Regions from separate parts of the Arthrobacter sp. T2-23 genome, predicted to be linked through region 2. Evidence: riboswitches for the same ligand, from Rfam matches in the RefSeq annotation. Region 2 holds a riboswitch; the other holds the start of a gene.
The links. A riboswitch is a leader RNA that binds a small molecule or an ion and turns the genes downstream of it on or off. The one in region 2 is predicted to bind glycine.

Region 1: linked by a shared signal. The riboswitch ahead of gcvP (aminomethyl-transferring glycine dehydrogenase) and the one ahead of gcvP (aminomethyl-transferring glycine dehydrogenase) in region 2 are both predicted to bind glycine.

The regions. Positions count from the first base shown of each region.
Region 1 covers NZ_AP027917.1:1,337,300-1,344,371, forward strand. Annotated here, with positions in the region: gene gcvP (aminomethyl-transferring glycine dehydrogenase) at 1-2,818, opposite strand, end outside; glycine riboswitch at 2,869-2,984, opposite strand; glycine riboswitch at 2,986-3,084, opposite strand; gene ACZ5Z0_RS06105 (aldo/keto reductase) at 3,242-4,120, shown strand; gene ACZ5Z0_RS06110 (ribonuclease H family protein) at 4,188-5,219, opposite strand; gene ACZ5Z0_RS06115 (TetR/AcrR family transcriptional regulator) at 5,338-5,877, opposite strand; gene ACZ5Z0_RS06120 (MFS transporter) at 5,946-7,072, shown strand, end outside.
Region 2 covers NZ_AP027917.1:78,376-85,447, reverse strand. Annotated here, with positions in the region: gene ACZ5Z0_RS00445 (methylenetetrahydrofolate reductase) at 1-202, opposite strand, end outside; gene purU (formyltetrahydrofolate deformylase) at 331-1,206, opposite strand; gene ACZ5Z0_RS00435 (amino acid permease) at 1,251-2,720, opposite strand; glycine riboswitch at 2,877-2,974, opposite strand; glycine riboswitch at 3,258-3,357, shown strand; glycine riboswitch at 3,359-3,455, shown strand; gene gcvP (aminomethyl-transferring glycine dehydrogenase) at 3,493-6,357, shown strand; gene gcvT (glycine cleavage system aminomethyltransferase GcvT) at 6,368-7,072, shown strand, end outside.

The DNA of each region.
Region 1 (7,072 bases), 1.3 Mb from region 2:
TGCGGTCACCGGCTGCGCCGTCGATTCGGCCGACCGGCGGGAAGTACTTGTCCTGCTTGAGCGTGTGGACCGGGAAGACCGCCTGTTCGCGCGGGTAGCTGCGCTCCCAGTCGGTGCTGATCACGGCGGCCGCGGTGTGCGGGGCGTTGCGCAGCGGGCTGTGCTCGACGCTGAAGTCACCGTGGGCCACCTGGTCGATCTCGGCGCGGATGGCGATCATGGCCGTGATGAACCGGTCGATCTCGCCGAGGTCCTCAGACTCGGTGGGTTCGACCATCAGGGTGCCCGCCACGGGGAACGCGAGGGTGGGGGCGTGGAAGCCGTAGTCGATCAGGCGCTTGGCGACGTCCTCGGCGGTCACGCCGGTCTTGGCCGTGAGCTCGCGCAGGTCCAGGATGCACTCGTGGGCCACGAGGCCGCCCTCGCCGGTGTAGAGCACCGGGAAGTGGTCGTTGAGCCGCGACGCAATGTAGTTCGCCGCGAGCAGCGCCGACTTGGTGGCCTCGGTCAGGCCCTGCCCTCCCATGAGCTTCACGTACGCCCAGGAGATCGGCAGCACGCCGGCCGAGCCGTAGCGGGACGCGGAGATCGGGGTGCCCTCGGCGCCGTTGGCCGGATCGGCCGCGTTGCCCGGCATGAACGGGGCCAGGTGTGCCTTGGCCGCGACCGGGCCGACGCCGGGTCCGCCGCCGCCGTGCGGGATGCAGAAGGTCTTGTGCAGGTTCAGGTGCGAGACGTCGCCGCCGAACTGGCCCGGCTGGGCGAGCCCGACGAGGGCGTTGAGGTTGGCGCCGTCGATGTAGACCTGGCCGCCGGCGGCGTGGACGGCGTCGCAAACTTCGCGGACGTCCGCGTCGTACACGCCGTGCGTCGAGGGGTAGGTGATCATGATCGCGGAGAGCTCGTCCTTGTGCTGCTCGATCTTGGCGGTGAGGTCCGCGTGGTCGATCGTGCCGTCGGAGGCGGTGGCTACGACGACGACCTTCATGCCGGCCAGCACTGCGGAGGCGGCGTTGGTGCCGTGCGCGGAGGCCGGGATGAGGCAGATGTTGCGCTGGGCGTCGCCGCGGGAGAGGTGGTAGCCGCGGATGGCGAGCAACCCGGCGAGCTCGCCCTGGGAGCCGGCGTTGGGCTGGATGGAGACCTGGTCGTAGCCGGTGATCTCGGTCAGCTGGGCTTCGAGGTCCTCGATCAGTTCGCGCCAGCCGGCCGTCTGGGATTCGGGCGCGAAGGGGTGGATGGAGGCGAACTCCGGCCAGGAGATGGCTTCCATCTCGGCCGTCGCGTTCAGCTTCATGGTGCAGGAACCCAGCGGGATCATGGTCCGGTCCAGCGCGAGGTCCCGGTCCGATAGCCTGCGGATGTAGCGCAACAGCTGGGTCTCGGAGCGGTGCGTGTGGAAGACCGGGTGCTGGAGGTAGTCGGAGGTGCGTTCGACAGCCGCGTCCAGTGCGAACGCAGTGTCCGTGCCTGCGGCACTGTCTGCGACGCTGGCGCCGAAGGCGGCGACAACGTCGGCGACGATTGTCCCGGTCGTGGCCTCATCGGCGGAGATGCCCACCGTGTCGGCGTCGATGGCGCGCAGGTTGATGCCCCTGGCGTCGGCTGCGGCGATGATGTCCGCGGCCGTGCCCGGCACGGAGACCGTGACGGTGTCGAAGAAAGAGGCGTGCTGGACGGCCAGGCCGGCGGCCTTCAGCGAGGCGGCGATGGTCCTGGCGTGGCCGTGGACCGTTTCGGCGATCGCCTTCAGCCCGTCGGGGCCGTGGTAGACGGCGTAGAAGGAGGCCACGATGGCCAGCAATGCCTGGGCGGTGCAGATGTTGGAGGTGGCCTTCTCGCGGCGGATGTGCTGCTCGCGGGTCTGCAGGGCCAGACGGTAGGCGGGGACGCCGGCGTTGTCCTTGGAGACGCCCACGAGGCGGCCGGGCATGGAGCGCTCCAGGCCCTTCTGGACGGCCATGTAGGCGGCGTGCGGGCCGCCGAAGAACAGCGGGACGCCGAAGCGCTGCGCGGAGCCGACGGCGATGTCCGCGCCCTGTTCGCCGGGGGAGGTGATCAGGGTCAGGGACAGCAGGTCCGCGGCGACAGTGACGAGCGCGCCGCGTTCCTTGGCGTCAGCGATGACGGCCGAGTGGTCGAACACGCGGCCGGAGGCACCGGGCTGCTGCAGCACGACGCCGTTGATGACGCCGTCGGGCAGACCCTTGGACAGGTCTGCGACCTCAACCTCAAAGCCGAGGGCCTCGGCGCGGCCCTTGACGATCGCGATGGTCTGCGGGAGGCAGTCGGCGTCGAGGACGGTTTTGCCGTCGTGGGCCGTCTTATTCTTGTTGGCCCGGCGCATCATCAGAACGGCCTCGGCGACGGCGGTGGCTTCGTCCAGCAGCGAGGCGTTGGCGATCGGCAGGCCCACCAGGTCCTGGACCATGGTCTGGAAGTTCAGCAGCGCCTCGAGCCGGCCCTGTGAGATTTCCGGCTGGTAGGGGGTGTAGGCGGTGTACCAGGCCGGGGCTTCGAGGATGTTGCGGCGGATCACGGCCGGGGTGACGGTGTCGTAGTAGCCCTGGCCGATCATCTGCACGGCGGTCTTGTTCTTGGCTGCCAGCTTGCGCAGTTCGGCCAGCACTTCGACTTCGCTCAGCGCTGCTGCGAGCGCCAGGTCGGAGTCCTGCCGGATGTCCTTCGGAACGGCGGTATCCACCAGCGCGTCGACGGTGTCGTAGCCGACAGCCTTCAGCATGGTGTCGACGTCGGCCTGGCGGCGCGCGCCGATGTGCCGGTCAACGAAGGACGTGGAGGCTGAGGTAACAGTCACAAGGAACTCCATAACTAAGGCGGCGAGGGTACGCCACATTGATTCGGGTTCCTCCCCGCTCTGTATTGGACCTGAGAGTTTCCGCGGAGCCGCTTTGGCCGGGCTCCGCTTGCACCGTCGGTGAGCACGGCGCGTCACGAGACGCGCTTGCTGCTTTCCAGAGTTGCCTTGCCGCGGCGGTACATGGGCCTGAGAGATTCCTGGGGAGGGTTTGCTCCTACGGCGCCTGCTTGTACCTACTTGCAGAACTCTCCCGCCGCAGATCAAAGGCATATTCAGTTGCTCGTGACCGCAGTCACAACTTCTATTGTCCTATGCCGGAGACGCGTCCGCAAACTCCGGCGCCCGGACCGCTTCAGCGTTACGGTAGAGCGGTCGCCCAGATGCGGCGGTGCGGGCGGTTTCGAGACGAGGAGAGAATTCATGCTGGAGCAGAGGGCATTCGGGGCCACCGGTTTGGAGGTCTCCATTGTGGGGCTCGGCGCCGGCCAGATCGGCGAAAGCGATGTCACGGAGGCCGAAGCCGCAGAAGTGCTCAACGGAGCACTGGATCTGGGCGTCACGCTGATCGATACTGCGGCCAGTTACGGGCTGAGCGAGGAGCGTATTGGCCGGCACCTTGGCGGACGTCGGGATGAGTTCGTGCTCTCCACCAAGGGCGGGCCGAAGATCAACGGCCAGCGGGATTGGTCCCCGGGCAGCGTGCTTGAGAGCATCGAACAGTCTTTGCGCTTGACCCGGTCGGAGCGGATCGACATCTTCTATCTGCACTCTTGCCCGCTGGACATCCTGCGGCGCGGAGAGCTGCAGGACACCTTGGACCAGGCCGTCGACGCCGGCAAGATCGGCATCGCCGGCTACAGCGGCGACAATGAGCCTCTTGCCTTCGCCGTGGAGTCCGGCCGGTTCGGCGCCATCGAAACCAGTGTCAACATCGCCGACCAGTGGAATTTGCGAAACGTTCTCGGCCGGCGCCCCGAACTGGGAGTCATCGCCAAGCGCCCGATCGCGAATGCGCCGTGGCGGTTCGCCGAGCGTCCGGCCGGGAACTACGCCGAGCTTTACTGGGAGCGGCTAAAGGCTCTGGAGCTCGACCCGGGGGACATGGACTGGGCCGAGTTCGCCCTGCGCTTCACCGTGTATGCCCCCGGCGTGCACACCGCTATTGCCGGCACGGCCAAGCTGGACCACCTTCGCCGGAACCTCATGGCCGCCAGCCAAGGTCCGCTTCCGGCCGCAGCCTTGGACGGCATCGACCGCGCTTGGCGCGCTGTCGGCTCCGACTGGCCCGCTTCGACCTGACAGCCAGCAGACCTCACCACGTCCCCGGACCGGCAGCGTGCGGGGCGTCGACGCCGCGCGAGCCCTGTCACGCGGCCAGGCGGAAATGACAGCGACTGTGCTGCTGCACGGCGGCGGGGGCATCGCGTTCGATGGATGAGCGCAGGGCCGCCGCCTGCGCGGCGTCCAACCCGGCCTCCCGGGAACGCCGGGCCACAACAGCAAGCCGGTCCGCCACCTCATTCAACGGATCTCCGGCGTGCCCTTTGACCCAGCACAGCTCGGCCGAGGGTCCCGACAGCAGGGCGCAAATCCGGCCGACCTCGCCGCGGACGACGCCGGACCCGCCGGCCGGGAGGGACCCCGCCAGGCCCCGGCGCACCAGTTCCAGTCCACCCCGGCTGTCGCTGAAGAGCCGGAGGGTTCCGAGTCCACCGCGCAGGGCGGGGTGCAGGGACAGCGCCAGTTGGATGCCCTTGCGCATGGCCTTGAGCTCCGCGTGCAGGACGCTCGAGCACACGGCGGTTCCGGCCCCCGTCCGGAAGCTGCTGCCTTCGCCGGTCGCGACGACCCAGCCCAGGCCAACGGTCATTCCTCTGCCTTTGGAGGCGTCTGTCACCACATCCACCACTCCCCCTCCGGCGGACAGCCCGGCCAGGACGGCCGCTTCAGTCCTCCCATCGCTACTGCAGGAAACTTCAGCGAGGGAGATTGCCTCCGCCAGCCCGAGTTCCGACACCTGCCTGCGGAGCTCAAGCAGGAGCCGGCGGCATGCCACCACCCGCACTACCGCGCGCAGCTCAGCCTCGGCGCCGTGCGGACCGGCGCCCGGCCGCCGCTCCAGCAGCGCCAGGAGCACCTCCATCGCGATTCGCCGGTAGCAGTGGTCCGCACCCGGGCCGATGGCCGCGGTTCCCGTTACGAGGGGAGGATCCTTAGGACCGGCCGTTCCGGCGGAGGCTGCCGCGGCTCCGCCGACCGGGGCCAGCGCCCAGCAGCCCAGACCGAACTGGACCGTGGCCGCGACTTCCACGATGCTCGCCAGGTGATGCTTGCGGACCTCCGCCAGCATCACCCCGCGCCGCATCGGTGCCGACGGCTTCGGAACCGTCGTTCTCATTGGCGCCGGTGAAATGGTCTGCGCGGTCATACTTCCCCCTGTTTGGCAGGTCCCGGACGGCGTCCGGGGTTACTGGAAGGAAGGCTAACCGCGAGGTCCGACAATAAGGGCTGGGGGCTCAGGCGCGCAGCCGCTCGACGGCGGCCAGCAGCCTCTCGACGTCGCCGGCCTCCGTCAGCGGCCCCTCGCCGGGGCCGCGCGCCAGCATGGCATTGAAGTACAGCCCGTCCCCCATGTACAGCACGGCCTTCGCCATCGCGGGCCCGACGTCGGCCGCGAGCAGCGCCAGCCAGCTGGCCTGGACGCCGGCCATCCGGCGCAGGGTCTCTGCGTGCGCGACTTCGGCCAGCCGGGTGGCGGCCACGAACACCCGGTCCAGCGGGGTGTCGGCCCACACCGAGGACTTGATGAAGTAGGCCGCGGCGCCTTCGGGAGCGGCCGCCATGGCGTCGAGGTCCTCCGCGAGGAGCCGGTCCAGGCGCTCCAGCAGCACCGAGACCATGGCCTCCTTGTTCGGGAAGTGGTACAGCAGGCCGCCCTTGGAGACGCCTGCCAGCCGGGCCACCGCATCCAGCGTCGCGGCGCGTTCCCCCTCGGCGATGAGCAGGGATTCAAAGGCGTCGAGGACGGCTTCGCGGGCGACGGGTTTTCTGGCCATGGGTTACATCATGCCTGTCAGGAAGCGCATTTCTTAACTATACCGTCCAGACGGTATAGTTAACCTCCATGACCACCGCATCCCTGTCCGCACACGCCCGCCCGCCAGCGGCCGCCGAGCCGGCGCCGCGCACGCCCTGGCGCGACTGGCTGGCGTTGTCCCTGCTGATGTTCCCGGTACTGCTGGTGGCCGTGGACAACACGGCCCTGACCTTCGCGCTACCGGCGATTGCCCGCAGCCTGGATGCCACCGGCGTGGAACTGCTCTGGATTGTCGATGCGTATCCGCTGGTCTTGGCCGGCCTGTTGGTGGCGATGGGCAGCCTGGGCGACAGGATCGGTCGGCGCCGGCTGCTGTTTGTCGGCAGTGCGGGCTTCGCAGCAGTCTCCGCGGTGACGGCCTTTGCCCCCGGTGCGGCGTGGCTGATCGCAGGCCGGGCAGGGCTCGGCTTCTTCGGCGCCATGCTGATGCCATCCACGCTGTCGCTGATCAGGAACATCTTCCCGGAACCCAACCGGCGCCGGCTCGCGGTGGCGATCTGGGCTGCCGGCTTCTCCGCTGGCGCCGCACTGGGACCGATCCTGGGCGGCTGGCTGGTGGAACACCTCTGGTGGGGTGCTGTCCTGCTCGTCGCGGTGCCCATCATCCTGCCGCTGATGGTCCTGGGGCCGGCCCTGATCCCGGAATCGCGCGACCCAAACCCAGGCCCCGTGGACGCGCCCAGCATCGCACTGTCCCTGCTTGCCATGGTCCCGGTGGTCTACGGCATCAAGATCCTGGCGACCCACGGCCCGGCGCCGGAACCGCTGGCCGCCCTCGGCGTCGGCCTGCTGATGGGCTACGCCTTCGTCCGCCGCCAGCGCCGGCTGGCGGCATCGGCGTCGGCCGCTCCCCTGCTGGACCTCAGCCTCTTTGGCAACCCTGTCTTCAGCACCGCCATCACAGCCAACGTCCTGGCCTTGTTTTCCTACAACGGGTTCATCCTCTTCCTCGCCCAGCACCTGCAACTGCTGGAGGGCCAGTCACCGTCGGAGTCCGGCCTGGCGATGGTCCCGGCCCTGGCCGCCACGGTCGTCGCGGGGCTGCTCGTGGTGCCGCTGGTGCGCAAGATCCGCCCGGGCTTTGTGGTCGCGGGCGGACTGCTGCTGAGCGCCACGGGATATGCCTTGGTGGCCCTGGGCGACCACAGTGCCGG
Region 2 (7,072 bases):
GCTGGACTGTCGTCTTCACCGTGGGCTTGACCCCGTGATGCGGAAGGCAGGTCACGGTGAGTTTCGAGCCCGCCGGGAGGGTTGCCTGAACCCTGGCGACGATGCCGTCAGTGGGAACGATTTCCAGCCGCGTGGGAACCTCGGGATCGTTTCCGGCGGGCTGGGTTGAAGGGGAAGTGGACGTAAGAGAATGAACCGTCACGAAGTACTCCAAGGAATGGCCGGCGCAACGCGCCGGAGCGGACAGGGCCGGAACGGACGGAACCGGACCCGGCAGGTTCACCATGCGAAGCCCCGGACGAGGGGGCTTCGTACGGTCGGGGGGACGCGTCAGCGAAGGATGACGGTCCTGTTGCCGGAGAGAATGATCCGTCCTTCGGCATGCCAGCGGACGGCGTTAGTCAGGGCCTTGCATTCGGCGTCCCGGCCCACCGCCACCAGGTCAGCAGGCGTGTAGGTGTGGTCCACCTCGATCACCTGCTGGGCAATGATGGGTCCCTCATCCAGCTCGGAATTGACGTAGTGCGCGGTGGCCCCGACGGTCTTGACGCCCCGTTCGTATGCCTGGTGATAGGGCTTGGCGCCCTTGAAACTCGGCAGGAACGAATGGTGGATGTTGATGGCCTTGCCGGCGAGGCGGCCCGTGAGATTGTCGCTCAGGACCTGCATGTAGCGGGCAAGGACGACCAGTTCCACGTTGTAACTGTCCACCAGTGAGAGCAGCGTTGCTTCGGCCGCGGGCTTCGTTTGCTGGCTCACCGGCACGTGGTGGAACGGAATGCCATGCCAGGTGACGAGATCCTCGTGGTCCTGGTGGTTGGAGACGACGGCCACGATTTCGACGGGCAGTTCGCCGATGCGGGCGCGGAACAGCAGGTCGTTGAGACAGTGTCCGTACTTGGACACCATGACCAGGATCCGCTGTTTCCGGCCGTGGCGTTCCAGCCGCCAATTCATGTCCCACTCAGTGGCCACCGGAAGGAAATCCTGCCGGAGTTCTTCGACGTCGGCGTCCGCTACCCCCGCTGAGACGAAGTGCACGCGCATGAAGAAGTGCTGTTTTTGCCGGTCACCGAACTGCTTGATGTCGATGATGTTGCAGCCGTGGGCCAGCAGAAATTCCGAGACGGCGTGGATGATTCCGGGTGATTCGGCGCAGTCGAGGGTGAGGACAAATTCCGTGCCGGGCGCCACCGGCTTTTCCAACGCGGGGCGGGAGGACGGGGCGGCTGGTGTGGCGGGTCCGGTTGTCACAGGCTGTCCACCGCCTGGCGTCCGCTGGCAACATCCTGCTCAGACTGGAGTTCGTCCTGGAATGCCTGGTACCGCGCCAGGTGGGCCGGGCGGCGGCGCAGGACGAACCATGCCGCGCCGAGAATGATGAACCAGACGGGGGTCACCAGGAGCGCGGTGAGGGTGTCCGGCTGGGTGGTCAGGGTCCAGAGCACGAAGGCGAAGAAGGCGAAGACCACCCACACCATGGGGACACCGCCGGGCATCTTGAACTTCGAGGAGGCATGCAGGTGCGGGCGGCGCCGGCGAAAGGCAAGGTAGCTGGCCAGGATGATCGACCAGACGAACACGAAGCAGACGGCGGAAACGGTGGTGACCATCTCGAAGGCCTTGCCGATGTTCTCCCCCGCGTACATCAGGACCACACCGGCGAGCAGCAGCACGCAGGACAGGAACAGCGCATTCTGGGGAACCTTGCGGCGCGACAGGGCACCGAATCGGACCGGCGCATCCCCTTCCTGGGCCAGGCCGTAGACCATCCGGGAGGTGGAGTAGATGCCGGAGTTGGCCGAGGACATCGCCGAGGAAAGGACCACCAGGTTGACGACGGTGGCAGCGGCCCCGAGGCCGGCCAGGGAGAACATGGCGATGAAGGGGCTGTGTCCGGCGGCGAACTGGGTCCAAGGGATGACGGACATGAGGATGATGAGGGCGCCCACGTAGAAGAGCAGTACACGGACCGGGATGGAGTTGATGGCCCGGGGCAGGTTCTTCTCCGGGTCCTTGGCCTCTGCGGCAGTGGTGCCCACCAGTTCGATGCCCACGAAAGCAAACACGGCGATCTGGAAGCCGGCGACGAAGCCCATGAACTCATTCGGGAAGAAGCCCCCGTGGCTCCACAGGTTGCTAAATGTGGCGGGTCCGGCGTCGGAGCTGAATCCGCTGAAAATCATGAACAGGCCCACGATTATGAGCGCTGCAATGGCGATGATCTTGATGAGCGCGAACCAGAACTCGGTTTCGCCGAAGGCCTTTACCGTGGTCAGGTTCAGCAGCAGCAGGATGGCGACGGTGACCAGTCCGGGGATCCAGAGGGGCAGCCCGGGCCAGAGCTCCTGGGAGTATCCGGCGATGGCGATAACGTCGGCGATGCCGGTGATCACCCAGCAGAACCAGTAGGTCCAGCCGGTGAAGAAGCCGGCCCACGGGCCGAGCAAATCCGCGGCGAAATCGCTGAACGACTTGTAGTGCAGGTTGGACAGCAGCAGCTCACCCATGGCCCGCATGACGAAGAACAGCATGAAGCCGATGATCATGTAGACGAAGATTACGGAGGGGCCGGCCGCCGAGATGGTCTTGCCGGAGCCCATAAACAGGCCGGTGCCGATGGCGCCGCCGATTGCGATGAGCTGGATGTGGCGGTTGCTGAGCTGGCGCTCGAGGTGGGGGGCTTCAACCGGAGCCAAAGGTGGTCGGTGAATCGTCATGAGGAACTCCATCGTTCAAGTGGCATTTCGGTGCCACGATGATTCGGGTTCCTCCCCGCTCTGTCTTGGACCTGAGAGTTTCCGCGTTCCTGCCCCCGCAGACCCGCTTGCACCTTCGGTGAGCCAGGAACCTGCCTGGCTGCTTTCCAGAGTTGCCTCGCCGCGGCGGTACGTGGGCCTGAGAGATTCCTGGGGAGGATTTGCTCCTACGGCGCCTGCTGCATGTACCGGCAGGTCTCTCCCGCCGCAGATCATAGGCATTTTCATTTGTGAATGTTACGGAAGGCTTAGTGGCTTGGAGGTTAGCTCCGATCAAAAGCGCGCCGTCGTGGGTGCGGTGCCCCGGATGTGCCGGGACCTTCAGCCACCATGACCGGAACAGCCTTGAAGGACATCGTCCGGCCGAATCAGTGTGTGATGGGTCACTCGGAAAAGTCAAGCCCCGCAATTGTGACATTGCCAGGCGGCGGCGGTGTTGCCCCTCCCCCGGATGGCATGTACGGTGTGAGGCGAATCACCACATTCGAATATGCCTTTCGAGCCGTGGCGGGAGAGTCCTCCCCGTCACCCACGGGCAGGCGCCGTAGGAGCAAATCCTCCCCAGGAATCTCTCAGGCCCATGTACCGCCGCGGCGAGGCAACTCTGGAAAGCAGTCAGGAAAGTCCCTGGCTCACCGACGGTGCAAGCGGACAAAGGTCCGCGGAATCTCTCAGGTCCAATACAGAGCGGGGAGGAACCCGGTCCCCTCCGGCGCCTTGCGCCGGCCAAACCTTGGAGTTCCTCTTGACGGCTCAATCTATTTCATCCAATTTCGCCGACCGCCATATCGGCGCCCGCCGCGAGGCCGACGTCGACACCATGCTGAAGGCTGTCGGCTACGACAGTGTTGACGGCCTGGTAGATACCGCTGTTCCCGATTCCATCCGCCAGGAAAAGCCCCTCACTTTGGACGGCGCGCTCAGTGAAGTCGAGGTGCTGGCCGAGCTGCGCAGGCTGGCAGCGAAGAACAAGACCGCTGTGCAGATGATCGGCCAGGGCTACTACGACACCGTCACCCCGGCCGTGATCCGCCGCAACATCCTCGAAGCCCCGGCCTGGTACACCGCCTACACCCCCTACCAGCCGGAAATCTCGCAGGGCCGGCTCGAGGCGCTGCTGAACTTCCAGACCATGGTTCAGGACCTCACCGCGCTTCCGGTTGCCAACGCCTCCCTCCTCGACGAGGCCACCGCCGTCGCCGAGGCCGTGCTTCTCATGCGCCGCGCCAACAAGAACAAGTCCGCCCTCGACGGCAAGACCGTCCTCGACGCCGACTGCCTCCCGCAGACCATCGCGATCGTCAAGGGCCGCGCCGAGGCCCTCGGGTTCGAAGTTGAGGTCGCCGACCTGTCCGAGGGCCTGCCCGAGGGCGTCATCAACGGCGTCGTCCTCCAGCAGCCGGGAGTTTCCGGCCGGGTCTGGGACCAGTCCGGTGTGATCGCCGAGGCCAAGGAGCGCGGCGCACTGGTCACAGTGGCCGCGGACCTGCTTGCCCTGACACTCATCACTCCCCCTGGCGAACAGGGCGCGGACATCGCCGTCGGCTCAACCCAGCGCTTCGGCGTGCCGCTGTTCTTCGGCGGCCCGCACGCGGCGTATATGGCGGTGCGCGAGGGCATGGAACGCACGCTCCCGGGCCGGATCGTCGGCGTCTCCAAGGACAACGCCGGCGTCCCCGCCTACCGGCTGGCACTGCAGACCCGCGAGCAGCACATCCGCCGAGAGAAGGCCACGTCCAACATCTGCACCGCGCAGGCGCTGCTGGCCATTGTGTCCTCGTTCTACGCCGTCTACCACGGCCCGGACGGGCTGAAGGCGATCGCAGAGACCGTCCACAACAACGCCCGAGCCCTGGCCGCCACACTGAAGATTGCCGGCCGGGAACTGGCGAGCGACTCCTTCTTCGATACCCTCACGGTCCGTGTGCCGGGCAAGGCCGCGAAGGCCGTCGCCGCCGCCGACGCCCGGGGCATCAACCTACGGCCCATCGACGCGGACACAGTTGGCGTGTCCGTCGATGAAACCACGACGCCGGAGGTCCTCTCCGCGGTGGTCGTCGCCTTTGGCGCCGGTCCGCTCGTGCAGGCCAAGGGCTTCGAACTGCCCGGGTCGGTGCTGCGCACCTCCGACTTCCTGCAGCACCCGGTCTTCAACACGCACCGCTCCGAAACCCAGCTGTTGCGCTACATCCGCAAGCTATCGGACCGGGACCTCGCGCTGGACCGGACCATGATCCCGCTGGGTTCCTGCACCATGAAGCTGAACGCCACGGCCGAGATGGAAGCCATCTCCTGGCCGGAGTTCGCCTCCATCCACCCCTTCGCCCCGGCCTCCCAGACCGAGGGGTGGCGCGAACTCATCAGCGGCCTCGAGGCTGACCTCGCTGAGATCACGGGCTACGACCAGGTCTCCATCCAGCCCAATGCAGGCTCCCAGGGCGAGCTCGCCGGGCTGCTCGCCATCCGCGGCTACCACCACTCCCGCGGCGACGCCCAGCGCAACATCTGCCTCATCCCGGCCTCCGCGCACGGCACCAACGCCGCCTCCGCAGTGCTGGCCGGCATGAAGGTCGTCGTCGTAGCCACAGCCTCCGACGGCACGATCGACCACGCGGACCTCACCGCAAAGATCGAGCAGCACAAGGACGAGCTCTCCGCGATCATGATCACCTACCCCTCGACGCACGGCGTGTATGACGCGGACGTCCGCGAAGTTTGCGACGCGATCCACGCCGCCGGCGGCCAGGTCTACGTCGACGGCGCCAACCTCAACGCCCTGGTGGGCCTGGCCCGGCCGGGCCAGTTCGGCGGCGACGTCTCGCACCTGAACCTGCACAAGACCTTCTGCATCCCGCACGGCGGCGGCGGACCCGGCGTCGGCCCGGTCGCGGCCAAGGCACACCTGGCCCCGTTCATGCCCGGCGACGCGAACAAGCCCGCCGGCCAGGGCGGGGCAGGTGCGGCCATCTCGGCGTCCCGGTACGGCTCGGCCGGCGTGCTGCCGATCTCCTGGGCCTATGTGAAGCTCATGGGAGGGCAGGGCCTGACCGAGGCCACCAAGTCGGCCCTCCTGGCGGCGAACTACATTGCGTCGCGGCTCAACGACCACTTCCCGGTGCTCTACACCGGCGAGAGCGGACTCGTGGCCCACGAGTGCATCCTGGATTTGCGGGAACTCACGGCCAAGACCGGCGTGACCGCCGAGGACGTCGCCAAGCGCCTGATCGACTACGGCTTCCACGCCCCCACGCTTTCCTTCCCCGTGGCGGGCACCCTGATGGTGGAGCCCACCGAATCCGAGGACCTGGCGGAGATCGACCGCTTCATCGAAGCGATGATCACCATCCGGCAGGAAATCGACCAGGTAGCCAACGGCGATTTCACGCTGGAGAATTCTCCGCTGCGCAACGCGCCCCACACGGCGGCCGCCGTCGTCTCTTCCGACTGGGAGCGGGCGTACCCGCGCGAGCAGGCGGCATTCCCCGTCCACACGCTCAAGCAGGACAAGTACTTCCCGCCGGTCGGGCGCATCGACGGCGCCGCAGGCGACCGCAACCTGGTCTGCTCCTGCCCCCCGCTTTCCGAATTCGAAAACTAAGGATCCCCCGATGAGTGAGAAATACACTGCCCTCTTCGAGCAGCACAAAAAAGCCGGCGCCTCTTTCACGGACTTCGGCGGCTGGCAAATGCCGCTCAAGTACGAATCGGAACTGGCTGAGCACCACGCTGTCCGTAACGCCGCGGGTCTGTTCGACCTCTCCCATATGGGCGAGGTCTGGGTCAGCGGCCCGGACGCCGCAGCGTTCCTCGACTATGCCCTGGCCGGGAAGCTCTCCGCCGTGGCCGTAGGCAGAGCCAAGTACTCGCTGATCTGCCAGGAAGACGGCGGCATCATCGATGACCTGATCTCCTACCGGCGTGCTGAGGACAAGTACCTGGTGGTCCCCAACGCCGGAAACGCTGCGGTAGTGGCCGCGGCACTGGCCGAGCGGGCTGCAGGCTTTGACGTGACGGTGGAGGATGTCTCCGCCGAAACCTCGCTGATCGCGGTCCAGGGCCCCAACGCGGAAGCCATCCTGCTGACGCTGGTTCCGGCCGGGCAGCACTCGCTCGTCACGGAGCTCAAGTACTACGCCGCGGTTGAGGTTCAGATCAACGGACAGGACCTGCTCCTCGCCCGTACGGGCTACACCGGTGAGGACGGCTTCGAAATCTACATTCCCAACGAGGACGCCGCCGGTCTCTGGGAAGCACTGCTGGAAGCCGGCGCCGGCCAGGGGCTTATCCCCGCCGGCCTGGCCTGCCGTGACTCG